DNA from 4 places in the Xanthobacter nonsaccharivorans genome. Region 4 is predicted to be linked to each of the others. Evidence: predicted binding sites of a transcription regulator. Region 4 holds the regulator's gene; each other region holds the start of a gene.

Region 1 (3,203 bases), 2.0 Mb from region 4:
TGGCCTCGATGACGAGCTTACCGGAGGTCTCCGCCTCGGTGACGGCCAGCTTCACATTGCCCACCGCCCTGCGCTCCTCGCGGCGGTCCTTGCGCATGGAGTGCAGGAGGCCGAGGCGCCGCACGTTGCGCTTGCGCCGGGCGGTCACGCCGTAGCGCAGCCAGTCCAGCTCGGCGACGATCTTGCGGTCGAGCTTGTGCCGCTCGGTCTCCTCCTGCTCCAGCACCTCGTCGCGCCAGGCCTCGAAGGCGGAAAAGCCCTGCTCCAGCCGTCGCGTCTGGCCGCGGTCGAGCCACACGGTGACGCGGGACAGGGTCTCAAGGAAGCGCCGGTCATGGCTGATGAGCACCATGGCCGACCTCAGGCCCTTCAGCTCCTTTTCCAGCCATTCGATGACCGGCAGGTCGAGGTGGTTGGTGGGCTCGTCCAGCAGCAGCACGTCCGGCTCGGGCGCGATGACGCGCGCCAGAGCGGCCCGCCGCGCCTCGCCGCCGGAGAGGTGCGCGGGATCCTCCCGGCCGGTGAGACCGAGTTCCTCAAGGAGATATTGGGCCCGATAGGCCTCATCCCCCGGCCCCAGCCCCGCCTCCACATAGGAGAGCGTGGTGGAATGGCCGGAGAAGTCGGGTTCCTGGGGCAGATAGCGCACGGTGGCGCCGGGCTGGAAAAAGCGCGTGCCGGAATCCGGCGCGACCAGCCCCGCCGCCACCTTCAGCAGCGTGGACTTGCCGGAGCCGTTGCGCCCGACAAGGCACACGCGCTCCCCGGCGGACACGGAGAGTTCCGCGCCGTCGAGCAGGGGCGTCGCGCCGTAGCGCAGGTGGATGTCCTGGAGGAGAACGAGGGGAGGAGCCATGCCGCCGGATTAATGCCCCGCGCGCCGGAACGCAAAGGTGCAATCACCGGCAGGCGCGCCCCGCCCCCGCCTCAGGACATGCCACGGGAACCGCCCGGACGCATGAGGTCCGGCCGGAGCATCCCGATCTGGCTTCAATGTACGGTGAAAGTTCCGTTCAGCTTCGACATCTGGTCCTTCAGAACCAGCTTCCTGCGCTTCAACTCCGCGACGCGGAGGGGGTCGGATGCCGGGCTGGAAAGCTCCCGGCTGAGCTCCTGTTCAATGGCAGCGTGACGACGCTTGAGCTCCTGAAGGTGCGACTGGATGGACATTCGTAAGCCACTCCCTGTCTGCAACACGACATCAGTCTGTCATGGAGCCAACGAAGAGTCGATTGCCTTTCTCGTGTCTCCGGCACGCTCCCATCTTGCAGCGCGGGAGACCCATGCCATAGTCATTCCAGATCGGGGGATCGGCGGGCGCGAGGATCGCGCGCAGGGCCTCAGAGGTGCGGAAGCGGGGCCGGGTCGCGGCGTCTCGCGCCGGGCGCAACGCCACAGCGGCGGGCGCCGGCGCAGGGCGCGGACGGTCTTTCGCCGGTGACGGAAGCGGGCATGACAAGCGACGAGGAACGGGATCTCAAAATCCACCTGGAACGGCTGAAGCAGGAGCACCGGGATCTCGATTCCGCCATCGAGGCCCTCACCTCGGTCTCCGGCTCGGACATTCTTCAGATCCAGCGGCTGAAGAAGCGCAAGCTTCAGCTGAAGGACCGCATCAGCCAGGTGGAAGACCAGCTTTTTCCGGACATCATCGCCTGAGGGCGCATCGCGCCGCGCGGAGCGCGGCCGGCGGCGCGGGCCGGGGATGCGGACAGGGGGAACCGGCCGTGACGGCCGGTTCCGGATGAGGCTTGCCTCAGAGCTGCTTCAGCATGGTGGCGGCGCTGGAGACGTCCGCCTTGGAGGGCACGTCCTCCACGTTCAGGCTCTTCACCACGCCATCTTCCACCACCATGGAATAGCGCTTGGAGCGCAATCCGAGGCCGGCGGCCGAGCCGTCGAAGGTGAGGTCGAGGGCGGCGGAGAAGGAAGCGTCCGCATCCGCCAGGAAGGTGATCTTGCCGTCCGCGCCGGAGGCCTTCTCCCACGCGCCCATCACGAACGGATCGTTGACCGAGACCACGGCGATGGTGTCCACGCCCTTCGCCTTGATGGCGTCGGCCTCGTGCACATAGCCCGGCAGATGGTTCTTGTGGCAGGTGGGGGTGAAGGCGCCCGGCACCGCGAACAGCACCACCTTCTTGCCCTTGAAGACCTCGTCCGTGGTCTTCGGCACGGGTCCGTCTTCGGTGGAGACACGGAAGGTCGCGTTGGGCAGTTTATCGCCGACCGAGATGGGCATCGTTTTCTCCGCTAGGGCAATTCCAGCCAAAGTGTGCAGCGGCCTTGCGCCTGGAATTGCGATTGGACAAGGAGCCGGAGCATTTTCGGCGAACCGGTGTGTGCCGGAAATGCTCGAACAGGGGCGGTGAGCGCCCCCGTCGACCATAAAAGGTTTTCAAGACGAGGAAAGCACGGGTCGCCACGCCGTCCCGCCCTCAGGGCGTCGGCACGTCCACCTCGGTGACGACGGCCTTCGGCCCGTCCACGAGGGTCAGCGTCAGCCGCGCGCCATAGGGAGCGACGCCCGCCGGCACGCCGTCGAGGGGCACGGCGAAGCGGGCCGCGCCGTCCGGCAGCGCGGTCTTCTGCGGCAAAGGCAAAGCCCAGTGTTCGTCCGGCCCCTCGGCGAACAGGTCCGCCTTGGGATTGGTGGCCTTCACGTCGATGAGGAGGCGCGGCGGCTGGGCCGTGGTGTCCAGCTCCACCTTCTGCACCGAAGGGCTGTCGGCGGCGCCGAGCGCGCGGCGCTCGGGCAGCGCCGTACGGGCGGAGACGATGCGCGCACCCTCCGCCCCGCCTTCGGGCGAAAGGCCCAGCACCAGATCGGCCCGGGCGGGAACGCACAATTTCTCGCAGACCGCGAAGTCGAAGGCGAGGACGAGCTGCGCCGGCTGGCCCGGATCGGCGAGCCGCACCTTCAGCGGAAACAGCACCGTGCCCTTGTAGCCGATGGATGCGCCCCCGGCCCCGTCGCTGAAGCGCCGGGGGGTGGGCCAGTCCATCCTCACGTCGGCCACGTTGCGCGAGGCGGACCAGGACACGCTCGGCGGCACGCCGCTGTCGCCGGGATAGCGCCAGTAGGTCTTCCAGCCGGAGGCAAGGCGCACCTCCAGGCCCGCATCGGCCTCCCCGCCCGCAACCGCGCCGGCGACGAGCTGCACCTCGGCGCCGGGGACGGAAGCGGTCGCGGCTGGCTGGGC
Region 2 (3,203 bases), 1.4 Mb from region 4:
CCATCACCACGTCCTCGATGGTGAAGAAGGGCATGTCCAGCGCGCCCTCGGTGCCGCCCTGCTTGGCCTTGCCGTTGGGGTCCTTGATGTTCAGCAGGTCGATGTAGCCGACCTTGCGCGCCAGCTGGCCGGCGGTCTCGGGCGAGAACTCCACCTTGTACACGCGCTTGAACTGGGCCGGCTTGTCGAAGCAGGTGGGCTCCACCTTGCCGGCCTCGCACGCCTTGAACCGGGAGCCTTCGCGGTCGTCCCGCTCGATGATGAGGCCGTGGGTGTCGTCCACCATGTTGAAGTCGCCGATGGCGTTGCCGGCCTGGGCGAGGGGATACTTCCAGCTGCGGCCGGTCCAGTCGCGCTTGGCGATGTCGAACTCGGCGATGCGCAGCACCTCGCTGTCGCCCACCTTCTCCTTGCCGCCGGTGGCCGCATCGAACAGCGGGCCTTCCAGCAGGGCGTAGAGCTTGGTCTTGTCCGGGGAGAGGGCCATGCCCTCGAAGCCCTTGGAGCGATAGGCGTTGAACGCCACCTTGCCGTCCGGCGCGCCGGGCAGGCTCAGGGCCGGATGGTCGGGCGAGCGGACCGGCTTGCCGTCCACCTGGGTCTCGAACACCGCCTTCACCTTGCCGTCGAGGTCGGTCTCGATGAGGAACGGGCCGAACTCCTCGCCGAACCAGATGCTGTCGCCCACCACCTGGATGGATTCGAGGTCGAAGTCGGCGCCGGTCAGGTAGCGCTTCTCGGTGCCCTCCATGGCGATGGCGTAGGGCACCTTCCGGTCCGGATCATGCAGGAAGATGGTGCCGAGGCGCTCGATCTTGCCGTCCTTGAAGTCCATCTTCAGGCGGTGGGCCATCAGCATGGCGTCCGGCGAATTGGCCTTGGAGCCGAAGCCGTTGTCGGTCAGCACCCAGAACCGGCCGTCGCCCTCGGAGACGATGCCGGAGAAGCCCTGCACCGCCTGCCCCTCGAAGGGGAGGGAAAGGCCGGTCTCGCGCGGGGCCGCCTTGTTGGAGAGGACGCTGACGCCCTTCACGCTGCCCACGACGTCGTTGCGGACGCGGTCGGCGGCGGTGAACTTGCCGCTGGTCTTCAGGGCCGCCGGCGCATCCGCCGGGGCAGGCACGAAGCTGGCGGCCGGCAGCACCACATGGCCAGCGAGCACCGCCGGGAAGGCGGCGCCCTCGGACGGGGCGGCCGCGGTCTTTTCGGTCTGGGTCTTGTCCTGGGCGACGGCGGGAAGAACGAGCGCGGCGCCGGCGAGCAGCGCAAGGGTAAACGATTTCAGCGTGCGCACGGGGACACCTCCTGAAGGTCCGATGCGCGCTTCACCTGCAGCGGGTTCGGCGACATGGCCGCGACAGGCCGACGACGTTTCCGTAACGTCCGCCCCGGAGGGCTGTCAGATCCATTTCATGCGGCGGAACAGCCAGAGCAGGATGAAGCCCAGCACCAGCATGGCAAAGGCCAGCGCCCAGAAGGCTTCGGGATCGGTGTTGCCGGGAATGCCGCCCACGTTCATGCCGAACATGCCGGAGATGAGCGTCATGGGCGCGAACACCACCGTGACCACCGCGAGCACCAGCATGGACTTGTTCATCTGCTCGGCGCGTGTGTCCACCATCTGCTCGCGGATGACGGCGGCGCGCTCGCGCACGCTGTCCAGTTCCTCCGAGAAGCGGGCGACGCGGTCGGCGGCGTCGCGCAGGCGGTTTCGGTCCTTGGGCCCCATCCAGGGGTCGTCCTCCAAGGCGAAATGGTTCAGCGCCTCCCGCTGGGGGGCGATGTGCCGGCGCAGCTTGATGGCGACGCGGCGCAGCACCGCGAGCTTCGGCAGCAGCTCGGAAGAGTCGGTGGTGAGCACCGCATCCTCCAGCTCGTCGGCATCCTCGATCAGCGTGTTCACCACCGCGTCCACCCGCTCCACCAGCCGCATGGAAAGCTCGGCGACGAACTCTCCCTGGGCGCGCGGGCAACGGCCGCGGACCAGCGCGTCCTCGAAGTCGGCGATGGAGGAGAGGAAATCGTGCTGGACGGAGATGATGCGCCGCGCATCCACCCACAGGTGGATGGTCACCAGCTCCTCCGGCAGGGCGTTCCTCTGCAGGTTGATGCCACGCAGGGAGAGCAGGGCGCCGTCCACGAACATGGCGCAGCGCGGCCGGCACTGGTCCTCCAGCATGGATTCCTGAACGTTCGGGTCGAGACCGGCCGTTTGCCGCAGATAGGTCTGCGGCGCGCGGGGCAGGTGGCGGAAATGCAGCCAGATGAAGCCGCCTTCCGCCGACCGGTCCGCCGCATGGGCGGAAAGGGCCTCGTCCGGCGTCATGCGGACCGCGCTGCCCTTGCCGTCGAACCGCCAGGCGGACAGCAGGCCTTCAGTGTCGATCTTGCTCAAGGGGGCGATCATGCTCACGGGGGCGCTCCAACTCGGGACGCTGCTGCGCCTTCCTGACATGATTGCGCGACGCAAAAAAGTACCGAAGCGGAATGACGTTACGCCATCAGGCCAGGGCCTCGAGAATCCGCACCCAGCTGCGCGTGCCCTTGTGGAACGAGGTGAGGTCGTATTTCTCGTTCGGCGAATGCACCCGGTCGTCGTCGAGGCCGAAGCCGATCAGCAGGGTGTCCACGCCGAGCCGCGTCTTGAACTGCCCCACCACCGGAATGGAGCCGCCCGAGCCGATGGTGACGGGGGCGACGCCCCATTCCGCCTCCAGCGCGGCGGCGGCGCGGGTCAGGTCCGGGCTGTCGGCGGGGACGAGGAAGGCGCGCGCCCCCTCGCCCCAGGAGAAGACGGCCTTGCAATCCGCCGGCACGCGCGGGGCCACGAAGGCCTCGAAGCTCAAGCGGATCTTCTCCGGGTCCTGGTCCGCCACCAGGCGGAAGGAGATCTTGGCGGTGGCGCGGGAGGCGATCACCGTCTTGGTGCCGGCGCCCGTATAGCCGCCGAACATGCCGTTCACCTCGAAGGTGGGGCGCGACTGGACCTGCTCGATCACCAGGCGGTCGCCCTCGCCGGCGGAGATGGACAGGCCCACGGGGCCGAGGAAGGTCTCCGCCGTGAGGCCGAGGCCCTCCCAGCGCGCGCGCACCTCGGCCGGCGGCTCCACCACGTCGTCATAGAAGCCGGGCAGCGTCACCCGGCCGTTTTCGTCATGCGCCTCGCCGATGATGCGGGAGAGCACGTGGATGGGGTTGCGCGC
Region 3 (3,203 bases), 2.3 Mb from region 4:
ATCCCAGGTCGCAGAACGCCTTAAGCTGGTCCGCCCGCCCCATGGGCCGCGGAAACGGGTTGTCGTGACACGCCGGTCACTCTTGATCCGGCGCAAGACCATGCCGGCGATACTGGAATATGGTATGTCACAAGCAAGAATGCGAAGACGCCCAGGGAGACGCCAAGGCCCATGTCCACGCTGCTCGTTACCCATCCCGCTGGCCTGAAGCACGAGACCCCGCCCGGCCACCCCGAACGCGCGGACCGGCTTCGGGCCCTCGACCGCATCTTCGAGCAGGAGAAATTCTCCCATCTGGTGCGCGATCTGGCGCCCCGGGGCGAGCGGGCCGACATCATCCGCGTGCATCCCGCCGATTTCGTCGACGCCATGGGCGAGGCGACCCCGCACGAGGGGCTGGTGCGCATCGATTCCGACACGGTGCTCTCGCCCGGCAGCTGGGAAGCGGCCTTGCGCGCCGTGGGCGGCGCCTGCTTCGCGGTGGACGAGGTGGTGGCCGGCAAGGTGCACAACGCCTTCGTCGCCATGCGCCCGCCGGGCCACCATTGCGAGACGCGCAAGCCCATGGGCTTCTGCCTGCTCAACCAGGTGGCCATCGCCGCCCGCCACGCCCAGGCGAAGCATGGCCTCGGCCGCATCGCCATCGTCGATTTCGACGTGCACCACGGCAACGGCACCCAGGAGATCTTCTGGGCCGACGACAGCGTGCTTTATTGCTCCACCCATGAGATGCCGCTCTATCCCGGCACCGGGGCGGCGAGCGAGACGGGGGCGGCGAACACCATCGTCAACGTCCCCCTGCGCTCCGGCGACGACGGCGCCGTGTTCAAGGAGGCGATGGAGACGCGCATCCTGCCGCGCATCACCTCCTTCTCGCCGGACCTCATCCTCATCTCGGCGGGGTTCGATGCCCACAAGCGCGATCCGCTCGCCTCGCTGCGGCTGGTGGATACGGACTTCGGCTGGATCACCCGCCGGCTGATGGAGGTCGCCGACCAGAAGTGCGACGGCCGCGTGATCTCGGTACTGGAAGGCGGGTACGACCTGGAAGGCCTCGCCACCTCCGCCGCCGCCCACGTCTCCGCGCTCATGCACGGCTGAGGGGAACCGCGGACTGCAAAAGCCCGCGTCCGCCGGCAGCACGCATCAACGAAGCCGTGGACGTCATTGGCGTGTCACCCGCTGCTGTCAACCAGCGGAGGCTGCCGGCTCCGGCATCGGGTTGATGGAGGAGGTCATGTCGCAGGCTGCGACGTCCCGCCATGGCGGGACGGCCCAAGGACACCACCACGCTTCGCCGCGCCGCGTCGCCATGGATCGGGACCATGGCATGCTGGAGAAATTCCTCTTCCTCGCCCTTCTGCTCGGAGGGCTTGGATATGCCGGCTATTCCATCTGGCAGGACGTGGACGCCGCAGGCGCCGACACGCTCACCCTCCTGCCCTTCCTCCTGCTTGTCGTCGCGCTGCTCATCGCCCTTGGCTTCGAATTCGTGAACGGCTTCCACGACACCGCCAACGCGGTGGCGACGGTGATCTACACCCACTCGCTGCCCGCCCATGTGGCGGTGATCTGGTCGGGGGCGTGGAACTTTCTCGGCGTGCTCCTGTCGTCCGGCGCCGTGGCGTTTGGCATCGTCTCGCTGCTGCCGGTGGAGCTCATCCTCCATGTGGGGTCGGGGGCCGGCATGGCCATGGTGTTCGCGCTCCTCATCGCGGCCATCGTCTGGAACCTCGGCACCTGGTGGCTCGGCCTGCCCGCCTCCTCCTCCCACACCCTCATCGGCTCCATCATCGGCGTCGGCATCGCCAACCAGCTGCTACAGGGGCGCGACGGAACCGCCGGCGTGGATTGGGGACAGGCGGCGAACGTCGGCTATTCGCTGCTGCTGTCGCCGGTGGTCGGCTTCGTCGCTGCGGGCCTGCTCTTCATCACGCTCAAGGTGCTGGTGCGCAACCCGGCCCTTTATCGCGAGCCCAAGGGCAACACGCCGCCGCCGTGGTGGATCCGGTCCCTCCTCGTGCTCACCTGCACCGGCGTTTCCTTTGCCCACGGCTCCAACGACGGCCAGAAGGGCATGGGCCTCATCATGCTGATCCTGATCGGCATCGTGCCCACCGCCTATGCCCTCAACCACGCTGTCAACGTGGAGGAAGTAGCCCGGTTCAGCGCCATCGCCCAGGCCACCGAAAGCTCGCTCCTCACGCTGACCGCCAAGGCGCCGCCGCCCGCCGACCCGCGCGCCGCCCTCACCGCCTATGTGCGGGACCGCCAGGCGTCCCCGGACACCCTGCCCGCCCTCGCCCAGGTGACCCGCGAGATCGCCGACATGGTGGCCAAGCACCAGTCGCTGAGCCAGGTGCCCGCGGCGTCCGTGTCCAACATCCGCAACGACATGTATCTGGCCTCCGAAACCATCCGGCTGATGGGCAAGACCGGTGAGCCCGGCGTCGATGCCACCGCGAAGAGCAACCTTTCCGCCTTCAAGCGGGAGCTGGACCAGGCCACCAAGTTCATCCCCCTCTGGGTGAAGGTGGCGGTGGCCATCGCCCTCGGCCTCGGCACCATGGTGGGGTGGAAGCGCATCGTGGTCACCGTGGGCGAGAAGATCGGCAAGACGCACCTGACCTATGCCCAGGGCGGCGCCGCGGAGCTGGTGGCCATGGCCACCATCGGCGCGGCCGACATGTACGGCCTGCCCGTGTCCACCACCCATGTGCTGTCCTCGGGCGTGGCGGGCACCATGGCCGCCAACCGCTCCGGCCTGCAGATGTCCACCGTGCGCAACCTGCTGATGGCCTGGGTGCTGACCCTGCCGGCGGCCATCGTGCTCTCGGGCACGCTCTACGCGGTGCTGCGCCAGATCATGTGACCTGGCGGCGGATGCCGTGGCGCTCGCCGGCCACGCCTTGAGACCTGGAGCCGGAGCCGGGCCCCTCGGAACCGGCTCCCTTCCTGTTTTATGGCGCGCGCCCTTGCCTCGCACGCCGGCTTTCAGGCCATCTTCTCTCCCGTGAATCGCGCGACGCGTTGCGCGCCCCGGCACCGGGTGCCGGCATGGGAGGACCGATGATGCGCCGCGCTTATGCCGTCCTCCTTTTCGCGTCCCTTCTGGCTTCGGCTCTCCCGGGCCCGGCCGGGGCCCAGCAGGCCGTGACGCTGCCCTATCTCAACGCGCCGGCCGACGGCGCGCCCATCCGCCG
Region 4 (3,203 bases):
TCTACCTCAAGGGCAAGGAAGCCGCCGATTCGGACTATGAGGCCTTCATCGGCGCCGTCCGCCGGGCGGAGCGGGCCATCGTCGCCGCCGGCGACGTGGGGCGCGACCTGCCCGCCGCCCGCGTGCTGCCGGACCTCGGCCCGTGGGGACCGAGCGCCGAGTTCGTGGTGGGCCCGTTCTCCTGCGCCAAGGACATCGACCAGATCTCCACCGTGGATTTCGCCCGGTCGGAAGAGAAGGACATGGACGATTTCTGCCGGCAGGGGTTCGGCACGCTGGTGGCGAAGCTGGCCGAGCCGCTCACCGTGCGGCTGGACACCGTGGCGCGCTCCGTGGACATCGGCGGGCGGCTCGTCTCCGTCTCCACCAATCGCGGCACGATCCAGGGCCGCGTCATCATCCTCGCCGTGCCGCCCAGCATCATCGCCGCCGGCGTGCTCCGCATCCAGCCGGGCCTCGGCCAGCGCTACCGGACCGCGGTGGAGCGCATCACCCTCGGCGCCTACGACCACATCGCCTTCGAGCTGCCCCACAACCCGCTGGGACTGAAGGAAGACGAGCTGATCTATTTCAAGGCGGACGGCCCCCGGGCCTATGGCCTTCTCGCCCGCATCAACGGCGGTAGCCTCTACAGCCTCGAGGTGGCCGGCACCGTCGCGCGCGACCTCGCGGAGGGGCCTGCGGACGGGAGCCGCGCCTTTCTCAAGGAAGCCCTGACCCACGAGTTCGGCGCCGACATCGCCAGCCGGGTCGGCAAGGTCCACGCCACGCGCTGGACAAAGGAGCCCTGGGCGCTCGGCGCCTTCTCCTGCGCTCTGCCCGGGGCCGGCAACATGCGCCGCGCCTTCACCGAGGTGGTATCGGGCCGGCTGCTGTTCGCCGGTGAACACGCCCACGAGACCCTCTGGGGCACGGTGGGCGGCGCCTGGCTGTCCGGCGAGCGCGCCGCCAAGCAGGCCCTCGCCATCCTGGCCGGGCGGGCGGGATAGCAACACCGGAAGACGCGGGGCGGACGGTTCGGGAGAACGTGCGCCGCCCCATCCCCGCGCGGCCGTCAGCCTCGCCGGCGCGTCCCATGATGAGGCCAGCACCAGCCGCCACCAGCCGCTCCGCCGCGCGCCGGAGAAGCGCCCACGCCCGGCCCTCAATGGGCGCGGGCGAACATCTCGTTGAAGGAATAGCCGGCGCCGCGCACCGTGCGGATGGGATCGGACTGGCGGCCGCGGTTGATGGCCTTGCGCAGGCGGCCCACGTGCACGTCCACGGTGCGCTCGTCGATATAGACGTCCTGACCCCACACCCCGTCGAGCAGCTGCTCGCGGGAGAAGACGCGGCCGGGGCTCTGCATCAGGAATTCCAGCAGGCGGAACTCGGTGGGGCCGAGGTGCACCTCGCGGCCCGCGCGATGCACCCGATGGGTCTCGCGGTCGAGCTCGATGTCGCCGGCCCGCAGCAGGGTGGCCACATGCTCCGGCTTCGCCCGGCGCAGCAGGGCGCGCACGCGGGCCAGCAGCTCGGGCACCGAGAAGGGCTTCACCACATAGTCGTCCGCGCCGGTGGCGAGGCCGCGCACGCGCTCGGTCTCCTCGCCGCGGGCGGTGAGCATGATCACCGGCAGCCGCTCGGTCTCCGGGCGGGTGCGCAGGCGCCGGCACAGCTCGATGCCGGAGAGGCCCGGCAGCATCCAGTCGAGGATGACGAGATCGGGCACGCTCTCGCGCAGACGCGTCTCCGCCTCGTCGCCGCGGCCGACGCTTTCGACCCCATAGCCCTCCGACTCCAGATTGTAGCGGAGCAGGAGGGTCAGGGGTTCCTCATCCTCGACGATCAGAATACGCGCCGGCACTGTCTTTCACCCATCTCTCGACAAGGTCCGCCCAAAGCTCAGCTCTGAACGGTACGGCCCGGGAACGCCAGGGTGGTCTCGCTGGAGACGTCCGCCTTGGGGCGGCTCTCCGGCAGGTTCTGGCCGGTGACCATGTAGTAGACGATCTCCGCGATATTGGTCGCGTGGTCGCCGATGCGCTCGATGTTCTTGGCGCAGAACAACAGGTGCGTGCACACGGAGATGTTGCGCGGATCCTCCATCATGTAGGTGAGGAGCTCGCGGAACAGGGAGGTGTACATGGTGTCGATGGCGCCGTCGCGGCCCCACACCTCCACCGCCTTGGCGTCGTTGCGGGCGGCATAGGCGTCGAGCACCTCCTTGAGCTGCTCCAGGACCAGCTCGGAGATGTGCTCCACGCCGCGCACCAGCTTGTGGGGATGGTACTCGCCCTCGATGGCGATCACCCGCTTGCCCACGTTCTTGGCGAGGTCGCCGATGCGCTCGAGATCGTTGGCGATGCGGATGGCGGCCACGATCTCGCGCAGGTCGTTGGCGACCGGCTGGCGCTTGGCGATGACGAGGATCGCGCGATCCTCGATCTCGCGCTGCATCTGGTCCACCGCGGCGTCCTGCACCACCACCTTCTGGGCGAGGGCGCCGTCGCGCTTGATGAGGGAAGTGACGGAATCCGCGACGAGCCGCTCCGCGTGCCCGCCCATTTCCACCACCTTGCGGCCGATTTCCTTCAGTTCCACGTCGAAGGAGGCGACGATATGCTCCGGCATCTCAGGTGTCCTTCAATCCGTCAGCCGAAGCGGCCGGTGATGTAGTCGCGCGTCTTGATCTCCTTCGGGTTGGTGAAGATCACGTCCGAAGGCGCCACCTCGATCAGCTCGCCGAGGTAGAAGAAGGCGGTGATGTCCGCGCAGCGCGCCGCCTGCTGCATGTTGTGGGTCACGATGACGATGGTGAAGTCCTGCTTCAGCTCGTCGATCAGGTCCTCGATCTTCGAGGTGGAGATGGGGTCGAGCGCCGAGGTGGGCTCGTCCAGCAGGATCACCTCGGGGCGCACCGCGATGGTGCGGGCGATGCACAGGCGCTGCTGCTGGCCGCCGGACATGCCGAGTGCCGAGGTGTGCAGGCGGTCCTTGGTCTCGTCCCAGATGGCGGCCTTGCGCAGGCACCACTCCACCCGCTCGTCCATCTGCGCCTTGGAGAGCCGCTCGTGCAGCTTCACGCCGAAGGCGATGTTGTCATAGATGGACATGGGGAAGGGCGTGGGCTTCTGGAACACCATGCCGATGCGCGTGCGCACGATGGTGGGGTCGAGTTCCTTGCCGACGATGTTCACGCCGTCGAACAGCACCCCGCCCTC

The links. Region 4 encodes PhoB, which activates phosphate uptake and scavenging genes when phosphate is short. Its sites were predicted from a motif close to TGTCATNNANCTGTCAT; they were not measured.
Region 1: a site for PhoB is predicted at 1,197-1,213, ahead of V5F59_RS05100 (YdcH family protein). Genes of this name have one in related genera too.
Region 2: a site for PhoB is predicted at 1,355-1,371, ahead of V5F59_RS14345 (esterase-like activity of phytase family protein). Genes of this name have one in related genera too.
Region 3: a site for PhoB is predicted at 1,163-1,179, ahead of V5F59_RS06640 (inorganic phosphate transporter). Genes of this name have one in related genera too.

What each region holds. Positions count from the first base shown of each region.
Region 1 is NZ_CM195526.1:1,107,205-1,110,407, reverse strand. Features, by position in the region: gene V5F59_RS05105 (ABC-F family ATP-binding cassette domain-containing protein) at 1-856, opposite strand, end outside; gene V5F59_RS05100 (YdcH family protein) at 991-1,170, opposite strand; gene V5F59_RS05095 (YdcH family protein) at 1,453-1,659, shown strand; gene V5F59_RS05090 (peroxiredoxin) at 1,757-2,242, opposite strand; gene V5F59_RS05085 (protein-disulfide reductase DsbD domain-containing protein) at 2,439-3,203, opposite strand, start outside.
Region 2 is NZ_CM195526.1:3,113,902-3,117,104, reverse strand. Features, by position in the region: gene V5F59_RS14345 (esterase-like activity of phytase family protein) at 1-1,264, opposite strand, end outside; gene V5F59_RS14340 (zinc transporter ZntB) at 1,400-2,407, opposite strand; gene V5F59_RS14335 (M20/M25/M40 family metallo-hydrolase) at 2,502-3,203, opposite strand, start outside.
Region 3 is NZ_CM195526.1:1,445,184-1,448,386, reverse strand. Features, by position in the region: gene V5F59_RS06645 (histone deacetylase family protein) at 172-1,101, shown strand; gene V5F59_RS06640 (inorganic phosphate transporter) at 1,238-2,872, shown strand; gene V5F59_RS06635 (hypothetical protein) at 3,070-3,203, shown strand, end outside.
Region 4 is NZ_CM195526.1:4,532,325-4,535,527, forward strand. Features, by position in the region: gene V5F59_RS20565 (flavin monoamine oxidase family protein) at 1-989, shown strand, start outside; gene phoB (phosphate regulon transcriptional regulator PhoB) at 1,145-1,846, opposite strand; gene phoU (phosphate signaling complex protein PhoU) at 1,885-2,613, opposite strand; gene pstB (phosphate ABC transporter ATP-binding protein PstB) at 2,634-3,203, opposite strand, start outside.